2 regions of the Alteromonas sp. ABH2_165 genome follow, and region 2 is predicted to be linked to the other one. Evidence: predicted binding sites of a transcription regulator. Region 2 holds the regulator's gene; the other holds the start of a gene.
What was found. Region 2 encodes FNR, which switches genes on or off when oxygen is low (the NO sensors DNR and NnrR bind a similar motif). Its sites were predicted from a motif close to TTGATCTAGATCAA; they were not measured.

Region 1 (10,026 bases), on a different contig from region 2:
CACCTGTTTTTATTTCTGGTTTGTGCTGTAGGCGAGTCATGTTTTCTTTAACCCGCTCTAAACGAATGGCATCGCTATCGATGGCGAGGCAAGAGCCAACGGCAGGCTGGATCTCAAAAATATGTCCGGTTTTTCCACCGGGCGCCGCACAGCAATCCAAAACTCGGTCGTTTGGCTGTGGTGCCAAATATTGCGCTGCCAATTGAGCCGCCCCGTCTTGCACGGCGAACCAACCTTTCTCATAGCCAGGAAGGGCGGTAATATCCTGGCGCTTAACCAGTATCACTGCCTGCGGGTGTTGTTCTGACAGCGAAAACGCAATGTCTTGTTGTGTTAATGCTGCACAAAACGTTTCACGTGAAACCTGGCAGGTATTCACTCGAAGCCAGATAGGCGCTTGAGCATTGGTTTGTTCAACAACCGATTCGTAGTGATCAGGGTAGGCCGTAACAACACGTTTATAGAACCACTTGGGCAATCCACTGGCGATGATAGGATCTTCTACGGGTTGTGTTGCCAGCGCCTGTCGCTCGAAATTACGTAGGATGGCATTCACTAAACCTTTTAGTTGCATGCCGCCAAGATAAGAAGCAGCGTTGACGGTTTCACTGACAGCGGCATGTGACGACACACGACTAAATGCAATCTGATACAGCCCAAGCAAAATCAGATGTTCAAGCACCTTCTTATTGCCTTTTAACGGTTTATCCAGCAGCTGACGTAACCAAGTTTGCAATAAAGGCAACTGGCGCATCACTCCCAGCGACATTTCTTGAATCCACGCGTTATCTTTCCCCTGATATCGACGCTGTACTTTTGCTAAGCATTCACGACTGGATTTACCATTTTCGAGGATCTGATAAATAACCCACGCGGTATCGGCGCGCAGGTTTTTCTGACGGGGTAAGGGGATTGTCATAACTTAATTGCCGCCGATGGGCTTGCCGGTTTCGAACCACTGAGGGCGAGCATTAAGAACATCTGCCGCCGGTAGGGCTTTTTTACCCGGAATTTGTAATTGATTGATTTGCAGATCTTTACTGCCGGTGGCAACCACAATACCGTGCTTATCCGCTTTGACTACGGTGCCAGGCGTTTGTGTTGACGTTGCTTCGCTAACCGATGCAGACCATACCTTCACGTTGTCGCTTCCTAACTGCATCCATGCAACCGGCCAGGGATTAAACGCACGAATATTCCGCTCAATCTGTTCCGCCGTTGCCTGCCAGTCAATAAGCGCTTCTTCTTTGCTTAGTTTCTTAGCATGGGTGGCTTCGTCGTCATTTTGCTTTTCTGCAGCGCCAAGGTAACGCTCAAGATCATTAAGTACGTCTACCAAAGCAACCGGACCTAACTCAGCCAATTTATTGTACAAAGTGGCACTGGTGTCTGAAGCTTCAATCGGGAGTTTAGCAATATGCAGCATATCGCCGGTATCCAAACCCACATCCATTTGCATGATGGTAACGCCGGCTTCGTCATCGCCTGCCCAAATAGAACGTTGGATAGGTGCAGCACCTCGCCATTTGGGCAAAATAGAACCGTGAACGTTGATGCAACCATAGCGCGGCATATCGAGTACGGCTTTAGGTAGCAGTAAACCGTACGCCACAACTACCATTACATCGGCATTCAATGCAGCCAGTTCTGCCTGCGCTTCTTCATTTTTAAGCGATGCCGGTTGGAAAACCGGAATTTGGCTTTCTTCCGCTAGCACTTTTACCGGGCTGGGAGTGAGCTTTTTCCCACGTCCTGCCGGGCGATCGGGTTGCGTATAGGCGGCAATAACTTCGTGCTCTGTTTTTAACAAAGAACATAAGTGATCGGCAGCAAATTCAGGCGTACCTGCAAAGATAATTCGTAGTGGTGAAGTCACAGCGTACCTTATGCTTCTTTCGCAGCCAGTCGGGCTTCTTTCTCAAGCTTTTTACGAATACGCTGACGCTTGAGAGGAGAGAGGTAATCAATAAACAGCTTACCTTTCAGGTGATCGAGTTCGTGCTGAATACAAATAGCCAACAGGCCATCAGCTTCAAGCTCAAATTCTTTGCCGTCGGCATCGAGGGCCTTAACGGTAACACGCTCGGCGCGATCCACCTTGGCGTAATTGCCCGGTACCGATAAGCAGCCTTCTTCACTGATCGTGGAACCGTCTTTTTCGGTGATAACCGGATTAATGAAAACCCGAGGCGTGTCCTGATCTTCAGACACATCCATCACCACCACCTGAACATGACGATCTACCTGCGTTGCTGCCAGGCCAATGCCTTTCTCGTCGCGCATGGTTTCGAACATGTCCGAAACAAGTTGTTTGATTTCATCATTAACTGACTTTACCGGCTTCGCTACAGTGCGTAACCGTTCGTCGGGAAAACTTAAAACGTCTAATATTGCCATCTGTCGTTCTACTTCGCTTGCGTGTATGAATTTATATACGATCCAATAGCCAGCGCTATTTACACATTCGTTTAAGTTACTATTCTATCGTATAACGGGTTCAGCCGTGCATTTTTTTGTTTCCTGATGCATTGGCGCTATGCTTTAGTCCTAGAGGCCTGCTTCAATCAAAGCTAAGTAATAAGGCGTTTCGGACTGTAAAAATACGTTACACCGCCGATATAGAGGCAATGACGAAAATTTCAACAGGAGTGGCTGGTGCCAGCATGAAAACAGGATTCATAAAGAAGCGTTTAACCACTGCCGCAGTCTTGCTAGGTATGCTTGTCGGTTGTTTGTCGGGGTTGGCCCAGGCGGTGACGTTAAAAGAAGGTGCACCACAAACCTATACCGTAAAACGTCACGACACGTTGTGGGACATTGCGAGTCTTTTTCTGGATAAGCCTTGGCTGTGGCCAGAGTTATGGCGCAACAACACGCAAATCATAAACCCTCATCTTATTTACCCCGGCGACGTGCTGGTTATCCGAATTGTTGACGGGCAGCCTGTACTTGTTGTACAGCGGGAGAAGAAACATTTAACCCTCGGGCCATCACTGAGAAAGCAGAATAAACCAGATCCTATCGGCATGTTGCCCTGGACCGCGATTGCGCCTTACATCAATCAGAACGAATTGCTGGATGAAGAGGTGTACGAAAAGCTGCCTCACATTTTAGGTAACCAAACGGGTGATATCCGTTTCGTGACAGATGATATCGTGATTAGTCGCAGCTACGGCCGATCTTCCGATCAGTATCGCGTGCTGAGAAGACAATCTACTATTGAAAACCTGAATGGCGATATCCTCGGCATCCAGGTTTATCACGTCGCCGATGCCGATATGATTGACGACACGGTACCGTTTCAATGGCTCGTTAAGGTATCTAAATCTAATTTTGAAGCCCGCCGCGGTGACCGCCTATACGATGGCGAGTTTACCGGTAAACAAGATCTCATGCTTCAGGCAGCGAAGCCTGAACAGCGAGGGTTCGTGGTGGGTAACCTGCATCAGCATGAATTGCTTGGAAAAGATGATGTAGTCATCGTCGACTTGGGCGCAGAACAGGTTCAGCCTGGCACAGTCATGGGGCTTTATGCACAAGGGCCAGACATCATTGATGGTGAATCCCCCAAATATGCCGGCGAAAATAATGCGCTTTACAGCGTGTTTAACGATGGCAGTACGGTGCATCAGCCAGGCATAAAAATTGGCGAAATTGTTATCTTCAAAACCTTTGAAAAAGCGAGTTACGGTATTATTACCCGCGCAAGGGAGCTGGTGAAAACCGGCGCGATTGTCGCCAACCCTTAACTAAATAGCCATGCCGTAACCAAGGAGTTACGGCATGCACTTTTCCTCCCATTATTCATCCCTCGCTGCATGGCTTGCCATGGCCACCGTTCCTAAAATGTCGCCGCAAAAGTGGCACCGCATGCTTTCTGCATACTCACTGAGCGCAGAGGACATCATGTTTAATCAGCAAGTGTTATCGTCTGACGCTATTCCTGAGCCTGTAAGAACAGCATTGGCTACCCTACGTCTACATATCGATGTAAAGGCGGTAAATCAGGCTATTAACTGGCTTGAGCAAAGTGAGCAGCACCATATTCTTACCTGTGAGCATGCGCACTGGCCAACCGGATTCTCGTTGTTGTCATCGCCCCCGTTGGTACTTTTTGCTGTTGGCAACGTATCAAGATTATCTGATATACAAATCGCCGTTGTTGGTAGCCGACGAGCAACGTTCTCTGGACTACAGCACGCTGAGATGTTTGCTACACAGTTAGCGCAGGCTGGTATCACTATCACCAGTGGCTTAGCCACCGGTATCGACAGTGCGGCGCATAAGGGGGCAATGCCATTTGAAGGCAGAACTATCGCCTTTTTGGGGACAGGTGCTGACATCATCTATCCCCGGCGTAACCATAGTCTTGCCAGGCACATTGTCGAAGGGGGAGGTCTGATTGCCTCTGAGTTTTTCCCCGGTACACCGGCGAAACGATTTCATTTCCCTCGGCGAAACCGCCTGATTGCGTCTGTATCGGCAGGAACATTGGTTGTAGAAGCGTCGTTGAAAAGTGGCACCTTGATAACTGCGAATTTGGCCGCAAATATGGGGCGTGATGTGTTCGCAGTGCCAGGTAATATCAGCAACTCGCAAACAAGTGGGTGTCATGCACTTATTCAGCAAGGTGCTAAACTGGTTATATCGGCTGAACACATTATTGAAGAATTGAGTCCGCAAGCCAGTACTGCGCATGGTCTGCCCGAAACATCGCAGCAAAAAAGTAAAGAACAAAACTTGGCAACCGATAAATTATTAGATAGTGTGGAGTTAGATGTTACTGGCGTTGACATCATAGCCGAACGTAGCGCTCTGCCTATATCAGTAGTAATGGCAACATTATTAGAATATGAGCTGCGTGGTCTCGTAGCCGCTGTTCCTGGTGGTTACGTCAAATTGAGGGGGAAATAAACCATGTTCGACATCCTCATGTATCTGTTTGAGAATTTCATTCATAGCGAAACGGAAATCCGCGTCGATCAGGACGAACTGACAGATGAGTTAATACGCGCTGGTTTTCATCACGATGAGATCTACAAAGCGTTGGCCTGGTTAGAAAAACTCGCCGCATTGCAAGAGACGGATATTAAACCGTATTTTTGTAAAGGGATCTCATCTGGCGTGAGCCGCATTTATACGCAAGAAGAGCAAATGCGTCTTGATGTTGAGTGTCAGGGCTTCCTGCTGTTTTTAGAGCAGGTTGGTGTGCTTGACGCGTCAACGCGTGAGATGGTGATAGACAGAGTAATGGAAATCGATTCTCCTGAATTCTGCCTTGAAGATCTTAAGTGGGTAGTATTGATGGTGTTATTCAATGTACCCGGTAAAGAAAATGCGTACGCCCAAATGGAAGATCTTTTGTTTGAGGAATCAGACGGTACGCTACATTAAGTAGGAGCGTTTCCGACATTCTTTATGTCAAAAATTGATCATTCCCTTTTTAGTGCTCACGAGCATGCGCTTGAGCACGCCTTTGGCGACTGCCCGGAATGTGGCAGTCGTATGCAACTTCGCAACAGCAAAAACGGCCCGTTTCTTGGCTGTACTGCCTATCCTGATTGCCATTTCAGTAAACCTCTACACGATCAGCAAACTACAACGCTAAAAGAAATTGCCGGCTCGGCCTGTCCAGAATGTGGAAATGTGATGGCTATTAAGAAAGGGCGATATGGTATGTTTATCGGCTGCACCAATTTCCCTGAGTGTCATCATATCGAGCCGATCAAGCAACAGGAAGATACACAGGTTTTATGTCCACAATGTAAAACCGGGCATATCATCGAACGCACAAATAAATATGGGAAGCGGTTTTACGCCTGTAATCATTATCCCAAATGTCGATATGTGGTAAATTTCCCGCCTGTGTCGGGTAGCTGCCCAGAATGTGGATGGGAATTGCTTATCGATAAGAAAGGAACACTCTGCTGCCCTCAACCATTATGTGACTATCAGGCTGAGTCCAAAGAATGAGCGAACAACAAAACGATACGCTGAAAGGTGCGTTCGAAAAGGGGGTATTAATTGTCTACCCTACAGAAGCAGTAATGGGGATTGGCTGCGACCCTGATAACGAAATGGCAGTACATAAGCTGCTACAGCTAAAACAGCGTCCAATTGAAAAAGGCATGATCCTGATCGCAGATTCGTATTCAAGATTACTGCCATTTGTTAATGATAATGCCGTGCCGCCTCATCGCAGAGCAGAAATCTTCTCCTCCTGGCCGGGTCACAACACCTGGTTACTACCCAAATCGAAAACCGCGCCTCGTTGGATAACGGGCGAACACGAAAAAATTGCCGTTCGCGTTACTGATCACCCGGTGGTTAAAGCGCTCTGTGAGCGCTTGGGGAAGCCGTTGGTATCTACCAGCGCCAATCCTTCCGGCGAGCCGCCTGCGCAAGATCAACAGCAAGCGCGCGCTTATTTTGCTGATAGCGTTATTTATATCGATGGCGAAACCGGCGCTAAAACCCGTCCCAGTACGATTCGTGACTGCGAAACCGGGCAGATAATCAGAGACTAGATATGCAAACCATGAACATTGAGGATACGGCTGACGCCATCGCTCGAGTAAAAGCTTTTTTACTCTCTCTACAAGATAATATTTGCCAGACCCTGGAATTGGCTGACGGAAAAGGTTCTTTTGAAGAAGACACCTGGGAGAGAGAGCAGGGCGGTGGTGGCCGTTCTAGAGTAATGAAGAATGGCTGCGTAATCGAGCAGGGCGGTGTTAATTTCAGCCATGTGTTTGGTGATGCTATGCCAGCTTCCGCCACAGCATCACGTCCAGAGTTAGCTGGCCGAAGCTTTCAGGCTATGGGCGTGTCATTGGTGATCCATCCACACAACCCCTACATTCCAACATCCCACGCTAATGTGCGCTTCTTTATTGCAGAGAAAGAAGGCGAAGCGCCGATTTGGTGGTTTGGTGGCGGATACGACCTCACGCCTTTTTATCCATTTAAGGAAGATGCACAGCACTGGCACGATACGGCCAAAAAGTGTTGCGCGCCATACGGCGATGAAGTTTATCCGAATTATAAAAAATGGTGCGACGATTACTTCTATCTGAAACATCGCAATGAAACCCGTGGTGTCGGCGGTTTGTTCTTTGATGACTTAAATGAATGGGGCTTCGAAAAAAGCTTCGCATTTATGCAGTCTGTAGGGAATAGTTACCTCGATGCTTATGTGCCTATTGTAGAGCGTCGTAAAGGTCAGTCTTTTGGCGAGCGGGAACGTCAGTTTCAACTTTATCGCCGTGGTCGTTATGTCGAGTTCAACCTGGTGTATGACCGAGGCACGCTGTTTGGTTTGCAAACCGGCGGCCGTACTGAATCCATTCTTATGTCGATGCCGCCGCTGGCTCGTTGGGAGTATGGTTTTGAACCAGCCCCTGGCAGTCCTGAAGACAAGCTCTCAAGCTGGCTTAAACCCACCGATTGGTAATGATTCACTCCACTGGTTCTCAGTGAATTCGCTTTCTCTTTAAAAGCACTATGACTCGTTGATGTTGATTCAGATCAACCTCAACGGGCACATTCTCAAACAGATTTTTTCTGTTGATCTAGAACAACATTCTGATTTTCCCGAGGCGTACAGTACGCACATCAACGTTAATACACGAGAGAAAATCATGAAAAGAACTACCCTTGCAGCACTTATTCTGACTGCTCTTACTGCTCCTGCCATGGCTTATGAAGCCGGTGATATCATTGTTCGCGCGGGTGTAACTACGGTTGCGCCAAATGACGATTCTAGCAATGTTAACGTAAACGCGCTAGGCGGCAATGTTGGTATGGGGGTTGGTGTCGATAACGATACTCAGCTTGGTTTAAACCTGGTTTACATGCTGGATTCAAACTGGGGCGTAGAAATTTTGGCTGCAACGCCGTTTACCCATGATGTTGAACTGACTGGTACCGAAGATAATGCTCTCGGTTTAGGTGACGGTAAACTTGCTGAAGTTACGCATCTACCTCCAACGATTAGTGCTGTTTACTTCTTTGATACCAACTCAGCTTTTATTCCTTACATTGGTGCGGGTTTAAACTACACGTTTATCTATGATGAAGACTTTACAGGCGATCGTGAGGGGCAAACCTTTTCTGACCTAGATCTCGACAATTCATTTGGTTGGTCTGCGCAGGTAGGCTTCGACTATAAAATTGATGAAAAATGGCTGATTAATGCCTCTGCCCGCTATATCGCTATTGACACTACTGCCGACTTCACTGTTGCTAGTGTAGCTGGCAGCGTAGACGTTGACATTGACCCTTGGGTTTACACCGTATCAGTGGGCTACGTTTTCTAATAACTCGCTTTTGCTTTCCATGCGTTTTTCGCACTTGCCTTTTGCCCTCTTGAATTGGAGGGCTTTTTTATTCCTCGCGGTTAATCATGTGCTCAGCTAACTGATCCAGTGCGTCGAGTAGCTTCTCAGCAATAGCCATATTGTCTAACGTTTGTAGCATGGCTTTTCGCATGCAGTACATCCACTGACGTTTAAGGGTTGGTGTCACCGGGAAGCCTAGGTGACGCGCGCGCAAACGTGGGTGGCCAAACTGTTTTTCAAATTCATTTGGCCCGCCCAGCCACATCGTTAAATATAGAAAAAATACATGGCGAATTTTATCTAGTGGCTGCGGATGGATAGCGAGAAGCTCCTCAGCAATAGGATCTTGCTCCATGATGTCATAGAATCGGTTAGCAATTAATCTGACTGTTTCCTCTCCGCCAATCGCCTCATAAGGTGTGGCAGGGGATCCTGTATTCTTCTTTGATTTATTTAACAAGCTAAAAATGCCCATGAAAAAGTTCGCTGTATTCGGAAATCCAATTTCTCATAGTTTATCACCGGCCATCCACCATATGTTTGCAGAATTAACCGGTGAAGATATTCATTATGACAAAATTGAGGCACCAGTAGATGGCTTTGAGCAAGCTGTCGACGCATTCTTCGCAGATGAACTGGCGGTGGGCTGTAATGTTACGGTTCCCTTTAAGGAAAAGGCGTTTGTGCTAAGTGAAGCAAACTGTAATCCGGAAGCGAAAACTGCTAAGGCAGTAAATACTCTTCATCGTGAGGGGAATGCACTATTTGGTTATACAACCGACGGCATGGGGCTGGTGGCGGATTTACTGAATGCTACAGAGTTAAAAGGTAAGCGTATTTTGTTAATTGGCGCTGGTGGGGCAGCCCGTGGTGTGGTGCAGCCAATCCTCAGAGCAGAGCCTGAATTACTGATGATGACAAACCGTACCTTGTCTAAAGCAGAAGCAATTGTTTCGGATATTCAACTGGATGGATTCTGCGCCGTGAGCGTTAAGGATGCAGAGACTAACCAGCCGGATATTATTATTAACTGTACGTCGGCTAGTCTGACCGGTGAGCTTCCTGTTGTGACCGAAGGCTTGTTCGATCACTGTGAGCTTGCCTATGACATGGTATACAGCGCTAATCCCACTTCATTTATGCAATATGCACAGGAGAAAGGCGCGCGTAATGCGAAAGACGGATTTGGTATGCTGGTGGAACAGGCTGCAGCGGCATTCACTATATGGACAGGAAAGACACCGGAGACCGCCGGTGTCATTGAGAAACTGAGACCTTAGATTTGCACCTATTCAGTCCTGCGCCAGATACTCATCTTTAAGGCGCACATAGTTATCCGCTGATATTTTGAGAAACGCTTGTTCACTTTCTTTGAGCGGGCGTTTCTTCACCATTGGGTTGCCTACATATAAATAACCACTCTCAAGTCGTTTATTTGGAGGCACTAATGTGCCAGCGCCAATAAACACATCATCTTCTACAACCGCACCGTCCATGACTATCGCGCCCATACCCACAAGGATACGATTACCAAGGGTGCAGCCATGTAGCATGCATTTATGCCCAACAGTGACATCATCACCAATAATCAGAGGATTGCCCTCAGGGTTGCCGGATGACTTACGGGTAACATGGAGAACAGAACCATCCTGAATATTCGTTCTGACACCTACTTTTATGTAGTTAA
Region 2 (10,026 bases):
AAAGGGCAGTTCGATTTCAAACAGATTTCCCGGGTTGCCATTGCTTTGTTAAAAGCGAACATCTGGCCGCTCATCTCTGCCAGTTCGGTGATCGTTTTTACTGTGCTCGCGTTTGCCTTACTCATTGCCAATAGTTTTCCCCTAGAAGAACTCACGGGGATGCCTGCACAGCAGCAAGGTATTCTTGATATTGCGATGATCATTATTGTGGCGCCGCTATCAGCGGGACTTTCGGTGATGGGAATTAACATCGCTAGACGGCAAAAAGTCACCATGACGGATATCTTTAAATTTGTATCCTGGGTATTGCCCTTAGCACTCGCTCAACTGCTTATTTCTGTACTGGTACAGCTCGGTTTGGCCGTATTAATCATTCCCGGGCTTTACGTTTTTGTTGCCTCTACGTTCACACTGCCTCTTATTGCCGATAAAAAGATGGGCGTGCTTCAGGCTGTAATGGCTTCCTGCCGGGCAGTTAATCAATATTTGTTATCATTTATTGTTCTTTTTGTGATTTTTCTCGTATTGTTTCTGCTGAGTATTTTTACTTTTGGCCTGGGTTTTTTGGTGATCATGCCACTGTACTTCGTGGTAACCGGACTGCTTTACACAACCATTTTTGATACAGCAGAAGACCAACAGGCATTGACGGGTGATAGACAGGAGTCGACTTTCGATGCATAAAAGAGAAACCATGAATATTGTGTTAATTACCGTTGCCATTTTACTGGTTATCGTGATTAACGCCTGGATCATGTCGTCTAGAGAGCCTGATATTCTTGATATTCCTATCACCGAACAGGCCGATGAGCCTGTACCTGACTTCATAGATATCGAAAACGTACAGGAAAAGAAAGAAGCCTTTTTCAATTATCTTCGTCCTGAAGTAGAAAAGCAAAACGAGTACCTACTTTCGTTACGTCACTACATTCAAACTCTCCAGCGTCAAATTTCATTGGGCGAAACGTTAACTGAAGACGATCAAGAACGGGTTGCCTGGTTGGTTAATGAGTATAAAGTTGATGAAGATGCTGAAATTGATGATCAATTACAGACGCTCTTGCGTCGGGTTGATATATTACCGGTGTCGCTGGTACTGGCTCAGGCAGCGAATGAATCGGCTTGGGGAACCAGCCGTTTTGCACGCAAAGGTTATAATTTTTTTGGTCTCTGGTGTTTTCGTAAAGGCTGTGGATTTGTCCCGGCACGCCGTACTGAAGGGGCTGATCACGAGGTAGCCAAGTTCCCTAATTTATCAAAGGCTACCTATACCTACATGCGCAATATTAATCGTCACAATGCCTATAAAGAGCTGCGTACTATTCGAAGTACACTCAGATCGAATCAATTACCAGTGACAGGTGTCGCGTTAGCCGAAGGGCTGATGAATTACTCAGAGCGGGGCATAGCTTACGTAGAGGAGCTACAGGCTATGATTCGTTACAACAGGGATTACATGTAGTGAAAATGGTGTTGTCTGCAGCATTAGTGCTGCTCTTTGCAGGTAATGTTTACGCCGAAGTCATTCAGGTTGAATATAGTCGGTTTTATAGTCATGTTAAAAAGCTCGACGGCGAAGACACGCAAGCATTGCAGTTTGCATTTGGTTTTCAGCGTGTGGGTGAAGGGCGCTTGTGCGAAATAAATAACGCGAAGATTGTTACCGATAAACAGACACTGCCACTTGAGGTTTCTGAGGAATATCGTTTCACGGTACCATCGGAAAAAGTGTTAAAAATGGCTGAAGCCTTTGTCGAAATCGATTTGGCTGAGGCCGCCAATTTATGTGATATGTCTGTACAGCTTGAAACAAAGACCGCATATTTGAAGACGCGCTATAGCAAAGAAGAGTTGACGTATTTGCTTGAACAATACCGTTCTTTTTTCAATGAAATGGGCAGTTTCTTGTCTTTTATGATGCCAACTGTAGATGGACTAAATATCCAGTTCGCTGATGACAATATTAGTATGCCGGTGAAAGATGCACCGAACATCAATATGGGAACACAAATGCTGTCAGCCGAATGGATTGAGAGCAGTAAAGGATTAGTTCTGCCCGAAAAGCCGTTTCGAATTACGGCAAAAGCAACAAAATAAGCAGTATTAATAACGCCAAACCTTATTGTTCGGCGTTCTCAATATTATCAAGATCTTCTACTTCGATTTCTTTGCTTTCAATGACAAGCTGATACTTTATCTGCTCTGCAAGCCGGGCAACAGTTCGTTCGCCTTCCTGACACAACTCTTCTGCACGATGAAACTCCATCAATCCCACATCGGAAAGATAAGGTTCGATGAGAACATCGGGTGGATCGCCAGCGAGGCGTGAGCGGGTCACTCTTGCCTGTAAGATCTCAAGAGAACTGGTCATCACACCCAAAATACTTGGTGGCTGAGGCGCAGTCTCTTTCTCGTCGTGAGAAAACCACTGCTTCACCATGCTGGTACTTTTAGAGAAGAAATCATCATTTTTCTTCTGCAGTTTCTCATGTTCTTCGGCAGGCTTATCGAGCCGTTGTGGTTTAAAGTCTGCGTTCAGATTGACCGCGATAACAAAATCAGCGCCCAACTGTCGACAAAGATTTACTGGAACCGGATTCACTACAGCACCATCCACCAGCCAGCGATCCTGATAAGACACCGGACTGAACAAAGCCGGGATGGCACACGACGCCTGTACGCATTTATCTAACGGCCCTTGAGAGAACATAACCTCACGACCGGAATATAAATCCGTCGCGACACACGCGAACGGTTTTTGCATTTCTTCAAAGGTCGGGGCACAAAATTCGTCAGCGAGTTTGGTAAATACCTTTTCACCGCTGGCAATACCACCTTTTCGAATGCCAACTCCCATTAAGGCTAAAATCTGCCATTCAGTCAGCGAGCAAGCCCATTCTTTGAGTGGCTCTAGTTTACCACTGGCATAGGCCGCGCCCACATAGGCACCGATGGAGCATCCTGCAACCACATCAATCTTTACACCCAGCTTTTCCAGCGCTTGAATGATGCCAATGTGTGTCCATCCTCTGGCCGCGCCAGCACCCAGGGCAAGTCCTATTTTCATGTGTTAATCCGCCAGGTTGACAATTTGCACGTCTGAACGATTTTCTTCTGCCAGCTCGTCTTTAAATTCAGGCGCATCAAATGCGGTATCACCATCGGCAACAGGCGCACCTGTTGTCTGAATAGCTGCGAAATCATACAGGTTTTTATCGGCCAGGTGAGACGGCGCAACGTTCTGAATCGCCCTGAACATGGATTCAATTCTGCCAGGAAAACGTTTATTCCAGTCTTGAAGCATCATTTTAATGTTCTGTCTTTGTAGGTTTTCTTGCGAACCACAGAGATTACAGGGAATGATTGGGAATGATGCTGCGTCTGAGTATTTCTGAATGTCTTTTTCACTGCAATAGGCAAGAGGACGGATAACAATATGTTCGCCATTATCGCTAACAAGCTTCGGTGGCATGGCTTTGAGTTTTCCACCATGGAACATATTCAAAAACAAAGTTTCCAACATGTCGTCACGATGATGCCCCAATGCGATTTTGGTTGCGCCTAATTCTTTGGCAGTGCGATAGAGTATGCCACGGCGCAGCCGCGAGCACAGAGAACAGGTCGTTTTACCCTCAGGGATCTTATCTTTCACAATGGAGTAGGTGTCTTCTTCTACGATTTTATAATCGATGCCCAGTGATGCCAGGTATTCCGGTAAAACGTGCTCAGGAAAGCCGGGTTGCTTTTGGTCAAGATTCACCGCCACGATATCAAAGTGGATCGGCGCAATTTTTCGTAAAAAAAGGAGAATGTCTAACATGGTGTAGCTGTCTTTACCCCCTGACAGACACACCATGACTTTATCTCCGTCTTCAATCATCTTGAAGTCATCAATGGCTTTACCCACGTTACGACGCAAGCGCTTCTGCAACTTATTGAAATTGTACTTCTGTTTGCTTTCGGCGCTGTGGCTCGATGTACCGGATTCGGCTGATGTTAATTGATTCATGACACTTCAGAATTGACGATGGGAAAAATAAAAGTGGCATTATACAAAACGAAGGGCGCTGCCGCCATAGAGAGTCGTGCGGCAGCGTGAATACCTTACCTGATAGGCGAGACAAATCCGTCGGGCTTAATAGCGAGGACATCACAATTTAAGCTGTCGAGTACGTGTTCAGCCGTGTTGCCAATGAACGCTGCAGATAATCCGGTGCGGCCAACCGTGCCAATAACCACCAGCTCAGCATTTAACTGTTCACTGATGCGTGATACCGCTTTTTCTGGCAGGCCTTCAATAACGTGACAGTTGGCAATACCAATACCGTATTTTGCACTGTGGGCTTCCATTTCTTTAAGATGATGATCCCTAACGGAATTTTGATAGGTTTGGGCGTTAAAATCCGGGATTTCAATGGCAATATTCAACGGTGTAGACGGGTAAGCATTTGCCAAATGCACCTGACCACTTAGCATGTTGGCATAGTCGGTGGCGACAACCGTAATCTTGTTATTCAGTTCGGCATGTTCTTTATCTTCAGTACCTACATTGACTGCTGCAACCACAGTGCCATTTTCTGGCCACACATGGTCTTTTACCAGCAACACTGGGGTGGGGCACTTACGGAGTAAGTTCCAATCTGTGGGTGTGAAAATGACGGTGCTGAGTTCGTGATGCTGCCGGGTTGACTTAACTACAAGATCAATATTTTGTTCTACCGCAAAGCGAATAATGGCTTCGTATCTTTTGTCATTCCAGACGACAGACACTTTTACCGGGCATCCGTCATAGTGACTGAATGTATTTTCAGCCCATTGCTTGCGATCATTGGTTACCGCTTTTCGCATTGCCTCTCGCTCAGCGCGTGTGAGCATGGTGGTCATGTCGTAAGAAAAGTCATAAACAACCAGCAATGCATGGACTTCAGCACCGGTTTTATTTGCTATTTCAATGGCTCTTGAAAGGGCGGGCTGTTCGGATTTGTCCGGTTGGACAACGGCGAGAATGCGGTTGTAAGTGATCATGACGTCCCTCCTTAGTCTATGGACTGCGATACGGCTTACATCTTTAGTATAGTAAACCTCCCAGGAGAGACGTTGTTTCAGATCAATAGACTGTTCGGATATCAGTCAACGCAGGTAGTGGGGATATCCATAGAGTGTAAACGCTTATCCATGCCCTCAAAATCCAAAATGGTGATCAGCTTGCCGTCGACTTTTATGATCCCTTCTTTCTGGAAACGGGTTAGCAAGCGGCTGATGGTTTCTACCGTCAGGCCAAGATAATTACCAATTTCGTTTCTAGTCATACTTAGATTAAACTGGCGATGTGAGAAACCGCGCTCTTCAAAACGACCAGAAAGGTGAGCAATAAAGTAAATCAATCGCTCTTCTGCGGTGCGTTTATTCAATAACATCATCATTTGATGATCTTGCTTGATTTCAGCACTCATAAAGCGCATGACCTGGTTTCGCAACTTAGGAAACTGTTCTGACATCTTTTCCAGCGTGGCATAGGGAAGTTCACAAACCATGGCCGTTTCCAGCGCCTGGGTATAACTCTGATGCGTATCGTCGCGTAATCCATCGAAACCGATAATGTCACCCGGAAAGTGGAAACTAATAATTTGCTCTTCACCTTCTCTGTCGGTCACAAATGATTTGAAAGAGCCAGCACGTACAGCGTACAAGGACGTGAATTTATCACCCGCTTCAACCAAGGTGTCATGTTTATGAAGCGGCTTTTTTCGTTCAACGATATCGTCCAGCGATTCAATTTCAGTTTTGTTTAAAGCAACTGGAAGACATAAGTGACTAAAACTGCAGTTTTGACAGTGGATAGAGAAATCCGAACGCTTTTGCATGCTTACTTACCATTTTTACGTAACTGCTTTTAAAAACTACTGACTGCCCGCCATAAAATATAAAGCGCGTATATCAGCAGACTCAATGCGATTAGTTGCCGTACCATCGGCTGTCTGAACCCTTTTAGGACCCAGTTCGCTCCTGCCCAGGTGGCAAGTAACGCGGGAAGTGTACCTAATCCAAATCCCGCCATGATCACCGCGCCAGAAAAGGCTGTACCAGACGCTAATGCCCAGGTGAGAGTGGAATAAACCAGCCCACACGGTAACCACCCCCAAATCATACCATAAGGAATAGCGGAGAGAGGAGACCTGAAAGGTAAAAAACGTTTAGCGGTTGGCTGTATAGATTTCCATAAATGACTGCCTAGCTTCTCAATATGAGTAATGCCTCTCCACCAATTGCCAAGATAACACGCCATAGATAACAGCATGATTCCACTTAGAATAGCGAGGATCGGCCCCGATAATGGCAGGTACTTTTTGGCGATTTGCGCAACTGCCCCCGTAATTGCACCAGCCAGAATATAACTGGTAATGCGACCAAAGTTGTAGGCCAGTGCATAAGGAAAGCCATTGGCATTTCTGGGAATTGCGCCAGAAAGCGCAATTGAAACGCCACCACACATGCCAATGCAATGGACACCACCGGCAATACCAACCAAAAAGGCCGATAGAAAAGAAAACTCACTCATTCAGTTTCTTTCGTTCTTCAGCGAGTTTTTTCTCTTCGGGCGACAGGTCATCGTCAAAGAGTATGCTGTACCCCTGACGATCGAGATCCTCGAACTGATTAGATTTCACAGCCCAAAAGAATACCCCGATAGCAATAGCCACAATGATAATGGCCAGCGGAATTAGTACATAAATTATACTCATAAGAATTACTTTAACAGTTTGGTAGAATTAGTCACCACAATAATGCTGCTGAGGCTCATGCCAATAACGGCCATCCAGGGCGTTAAAATGCCACTGACTGCAAAGGGTAATACAATCAGGTTATAGCCAATGGCCCACGCCATATTCTGGCGGATTACACGTTTCACCCGGCTCGCCATGCTCAACAAATGACGCATCAACGTAAGCTTCTCATTGAGGAAAATCACATCAGCGGCGCTTCTGGCAATGTCTGTAGCATTGCCAACCGCCACCGAAACATCCGCGGCAGCCAGTACTGGCGCATCATTGATTCCATCTCCCATCATCAAAATGTGCTCATTAGCTGCCTGGCGCGCATGTACAACATTGAGCTTATCTTCTGGACTGTTTCCACCTATGGCTTCATCGATGTGTAATTGCGCGGCAATGTCGTCTACGTTTTGCTGGATATCACCGCTCAACAACACTTTTTTGTAGTTCGAGAACGCGCTTAGAACGTCTTCAGCATCCGATTTTATTTGATCAGTCACTCTGAATGCGGCAAGGCATTTATCATTCGACACAAGGTATACATTAGCGATTATCGGAATTTCTAACTTATCGCAGGCTGTAAAACGTGCTGAGCCCGCTTTGTAACATTGGCCATGTATATCGCCTTCGATTCCTTTACCCGCCGTTATCGTCACATTCGTTACCGGAGCAAGATCGTCTGCGCTAAATGCGGCGGCGATAGGGTGCTCTGAACGGGATTCCAACGACGCCATCACGTGCATGATAATGTCTTGTTGTTCTTTATCAGCAAACCAGCATTCGGTGATGGCAAAACGACCCTCTGTCAGTGTGCCGGTTTTGTCCATCACAACGGTTGTAATACTGGCGAGTTGCTCTAGGGCATCGGCTCGCTTCAGCAATATTCCCTGCTTGTTAAGCGTCGCCATGGCGCAGGTAAGTGCAGTGGGGGTTGCTAACCCAAGCGCGCAAGGGCAGGTTGCAACCAATACGGAAATCGTGATCCAGAATGCACGCGGATCGTCCTGCCAGTACCAGTAAACGAAGGTCAGCGCTGCAATGAAAAGTACCAACGATACAAACAAGCTGGAAAATCTATCCGCTAACTGCGCGACCTTGGGTTTTGAAGCCATAGCAACACTTTGCAGGCGGATAATTTGGTTAACCAGCGCATGTTTGAGCGTTTGCGTAACGTGTATTGTTACGCTGTTATTGAGATTATTGGTACCACCAAAAATCGTGTCGCCGACGGTTTTTCTGCTCGGGTTGAACTCACCCGTAAGCATAGATTCATCAAATTCGCTGCTGCCATCCACAATGATGCCGTCGACAGGCACCGTCTCTCCGGCTTTTATCACCACGGTATCGTTAATTTTTAACGCTTTGGCAAGGCTTTGCACCAATGTGCCGTCGGCGTTCAGTTTATTCGCCGTAACCGGTATGTATTGCAGCATATTGGCAGAGATTTGCGCCGCTCGATGACGGCTTCGGTGTTCGAGAAACCGACTGAGCAAAAGCAGAAAGATAAACATGCAGATGCTTTCGAAAAATACATCGCCGCCACCGGAAATGGTTGCCCAGGTGCCAGACAAATACGTAGCGAACACCGCAATGGTGATGGGTACATCCATATTCACGCTGCGGGCCGCTAGCGCTTTCAGTGCCCCCAGATAAAACGTACTGCCTGAATAAAATACGACGGGAGTGGTAAGCACTAACGCAATCCAGTGAAAGTAAGACACCGTTTGTGCATCCATTGCATCCAGAAGATCAAAATACAGCGCGGCGGCAAGCATCATAACTTGCATGGTCATCAGGCCAGCTAACCCCAGCTTTTTCAGGAATTGCTTATCTTCAGCTTTGTAAGTGGCTTCATGTTGGTCGGGCTGAAAAGGTAATGCTGGGTAACCAATACGCTGAAGTGATGCCATAATTTGGCTTAGCGATAGTGTATCGGGCTCCCAGGTCACGACGGCCCGCCGTTGCGCCACATTAACTGCGATTTGTTTTATACCGCTTACCTTTGATAACTGCTTTTCAATTAGCCAGCCGCAGGCGGCACAGGTAATGCCTTCGAGAGTAAATTCTATTTGCTTGTGCTTACCTTCGTCGTAGACAAATTCTTCCTGGAGTGCCGGTTCGTCATAAAGTACTAATTTATCCAGTGCACTTTCAGGTGAAGTAGTGCCTTTCGCGGCGGGCTCGGTACGAAATTGATAGTAATCTTCCAGGCCGTTATCAACAATGGCTTCGGCGACAGCTAAACAACCCGGACAGCAAAATTGTCTGGGCTCACCAAGGACAATTGTGGAGAAAAGCTGACGGTGGTCGTTCGGTTCCCCACAGTGATAGCAAGATTCAGTACTCACGGATTAAAGGCGATTTTCTGAGATTGAGGCAATAGTACGGTATTTTGAATCTTCCAGGCTTCATCGATTGGGGTAAGGCTGATTCGCCACTTTCCGTCGAGTACGGCTTCAGTGGTTCCCCGATACACACCCGAGGCATCCCGGGTTAAGAGGAGTTCGGTATCCCGTTCAGCCAGGGTAACATGATAAAACGCAATTTTGAGCGCCGTACCTTCCTGCGGTATACCTGAATGAAATTTCACTGAAACCCGGTTGTCTTCTACCATTAAATCGGTGGTGATATTCAGTCGGCGCGCTGCTTCGACTTTATCGAGCCTTGCATTGATGGCTTTACCTTCTTTGTAGTAATCATCGATGACCAGCGTATCTTGTGTAGACGTTGCAAAATGGATGAGAAAACCACTCATGATGACGGTGATAACCGGCACGGCGATAAGGAACCACGGCCAGAACTGTTTGTACCAGGGAGTATGCATAACACTTCACATTCAATTAATGCCCGGAATGAGCGCCAAGACTAAAGGATTAACCACGGTTGTTTTATGATTTCTATCAATATTTTTCCCATTCTCCCACAAAAAAGCCCCGCAAACACGGGGCTTTTGGTGTGCTGTCAGCGTTTAATGAGACAAGCTGTATACATAAGTTGCTACAACGTGAATTTTATCGTCACCCAAGGTTTTCTTGAATGAAGGCATCACGCCGTTACGCCCATAAGTCAGGGTGTCAGTAACGGATTGCTCAGTGGAGCCATACAACCACACATTGTCTGTCAGGTTCGGTGCACCGAGCATTTGGTTCCCTTTACCGTCCATACCGTGACAAGCTGCACACACCATGAAACGTGCCTTACCAGCATCGATAAGTGCGGTCATTTCAGGTTCTTGCTCGCGGCCACTTAAACT

Region 1: the regulator FNR is predicted to act here: its motif matches at 7,518-7,531, upstream of ACXAFQ_RS04550 (OmpW family outer membrane protein).

What each region holds. Positions count from the first base shown of each region.
Region 1 covers NZ_JBSWWF010000002.1:437-10,462, reverse strand. Annotated here, with positions in the region: gene rsmB (16S rRNA (cytosine(967)-C(5))-methyltransferase RsmB) at 1-919, opposite strand, end outside; gene fmt (methionyl-tRNA formyltransferase) at 923-1,876, opposite strand; gene def (peptide deformylase) at 1,885-2,397, opposite strand; gene ACXAFQ_RS04580 (LysM peptidoglycan-binding domain-containing protein) at 2,664-3,749, shown strand; gene dprA (DNA-processing protein DprA) at 3,784-4,914, shown strand; gene ACXAFQ_RS04570 (DUF494 family protein) at 4,918-5,394, shown strand; gene ACXAFQ_RS04565 (DNA topoisomerase family protein) at 5,419-5,973, shown strand; gene tsaC (L-threonylcarbamoyladenylate synthase type 1 TsaC) at 5,970-6,527, shown strand; gene hemF (oxygen-dependent coproporphyrinogen oxidase) at 6,539-7,453, shown strand; gene ACXAFQ_RS04550 (OmpW family outer membrane protein) at 7,641-8,318, shown strand; gene ACXAFQ_RS04545 (group II truncated hemoglobin) at 8,386-8,814, opposite strand; gene aroE (shikimate dehydrogenase) at 8,813-9,619, shown strand; gene ACXAFQ_RS04535 (gamma carbonic anhydrase family protein) at 9,632-10,026, opposite strand, start outside.
Region 2 covers NZ_JBSWWF010000009.1:110,233-120,258, reverse strand. Annotated here, with positions in the region: gene ACXAFQ_RS17285 (hypothetical protein) at 1-684, shown strand, start outside; gene ACXAFQ_RS17280 (glucosaminidase domain-containing protein) at 677-1,462, shown strand; gene ACXAFQ_RS17275 (DUF2987 domain-containing protein) at 1,468-2,097, shown strand; gene rssA (patatin-like phospholipase RssA) at 2,120-3,067, opposite strand; gene ttcA (tRNA 2-thiocytidine(32) synthetase TtcA) at 3,071-4,009, opposite strand; gene uspE (universal stress protein UspE) at 4,105-5,025, opposite strand; gene fnr (fumarate/nitrate reduction transcriptional regulator Fnr) at 5,127-5,864, opposite strand; gene ACXAFQ_RS17250 (sulfite exporter TauE/SafE family protein) at 5,894-6,559, opposite strand; gene ccoS (cbb3-type cytochrome oxidase assembly protein CcoS) at 6,552-6,743, opposite strand; gene ACXAFQ_RS17240 (heavy metal translocating P-type ATPase) at 6,749-9,121, opposite strand; gene ACXAFQ_RS17235 (FixH family protein) at 9,118-9,597, opposite strand; gene ccoP (cytochrome-c oxidase, cbb3-type subunit III) at 9,742-10,026, opposite strand, start outside.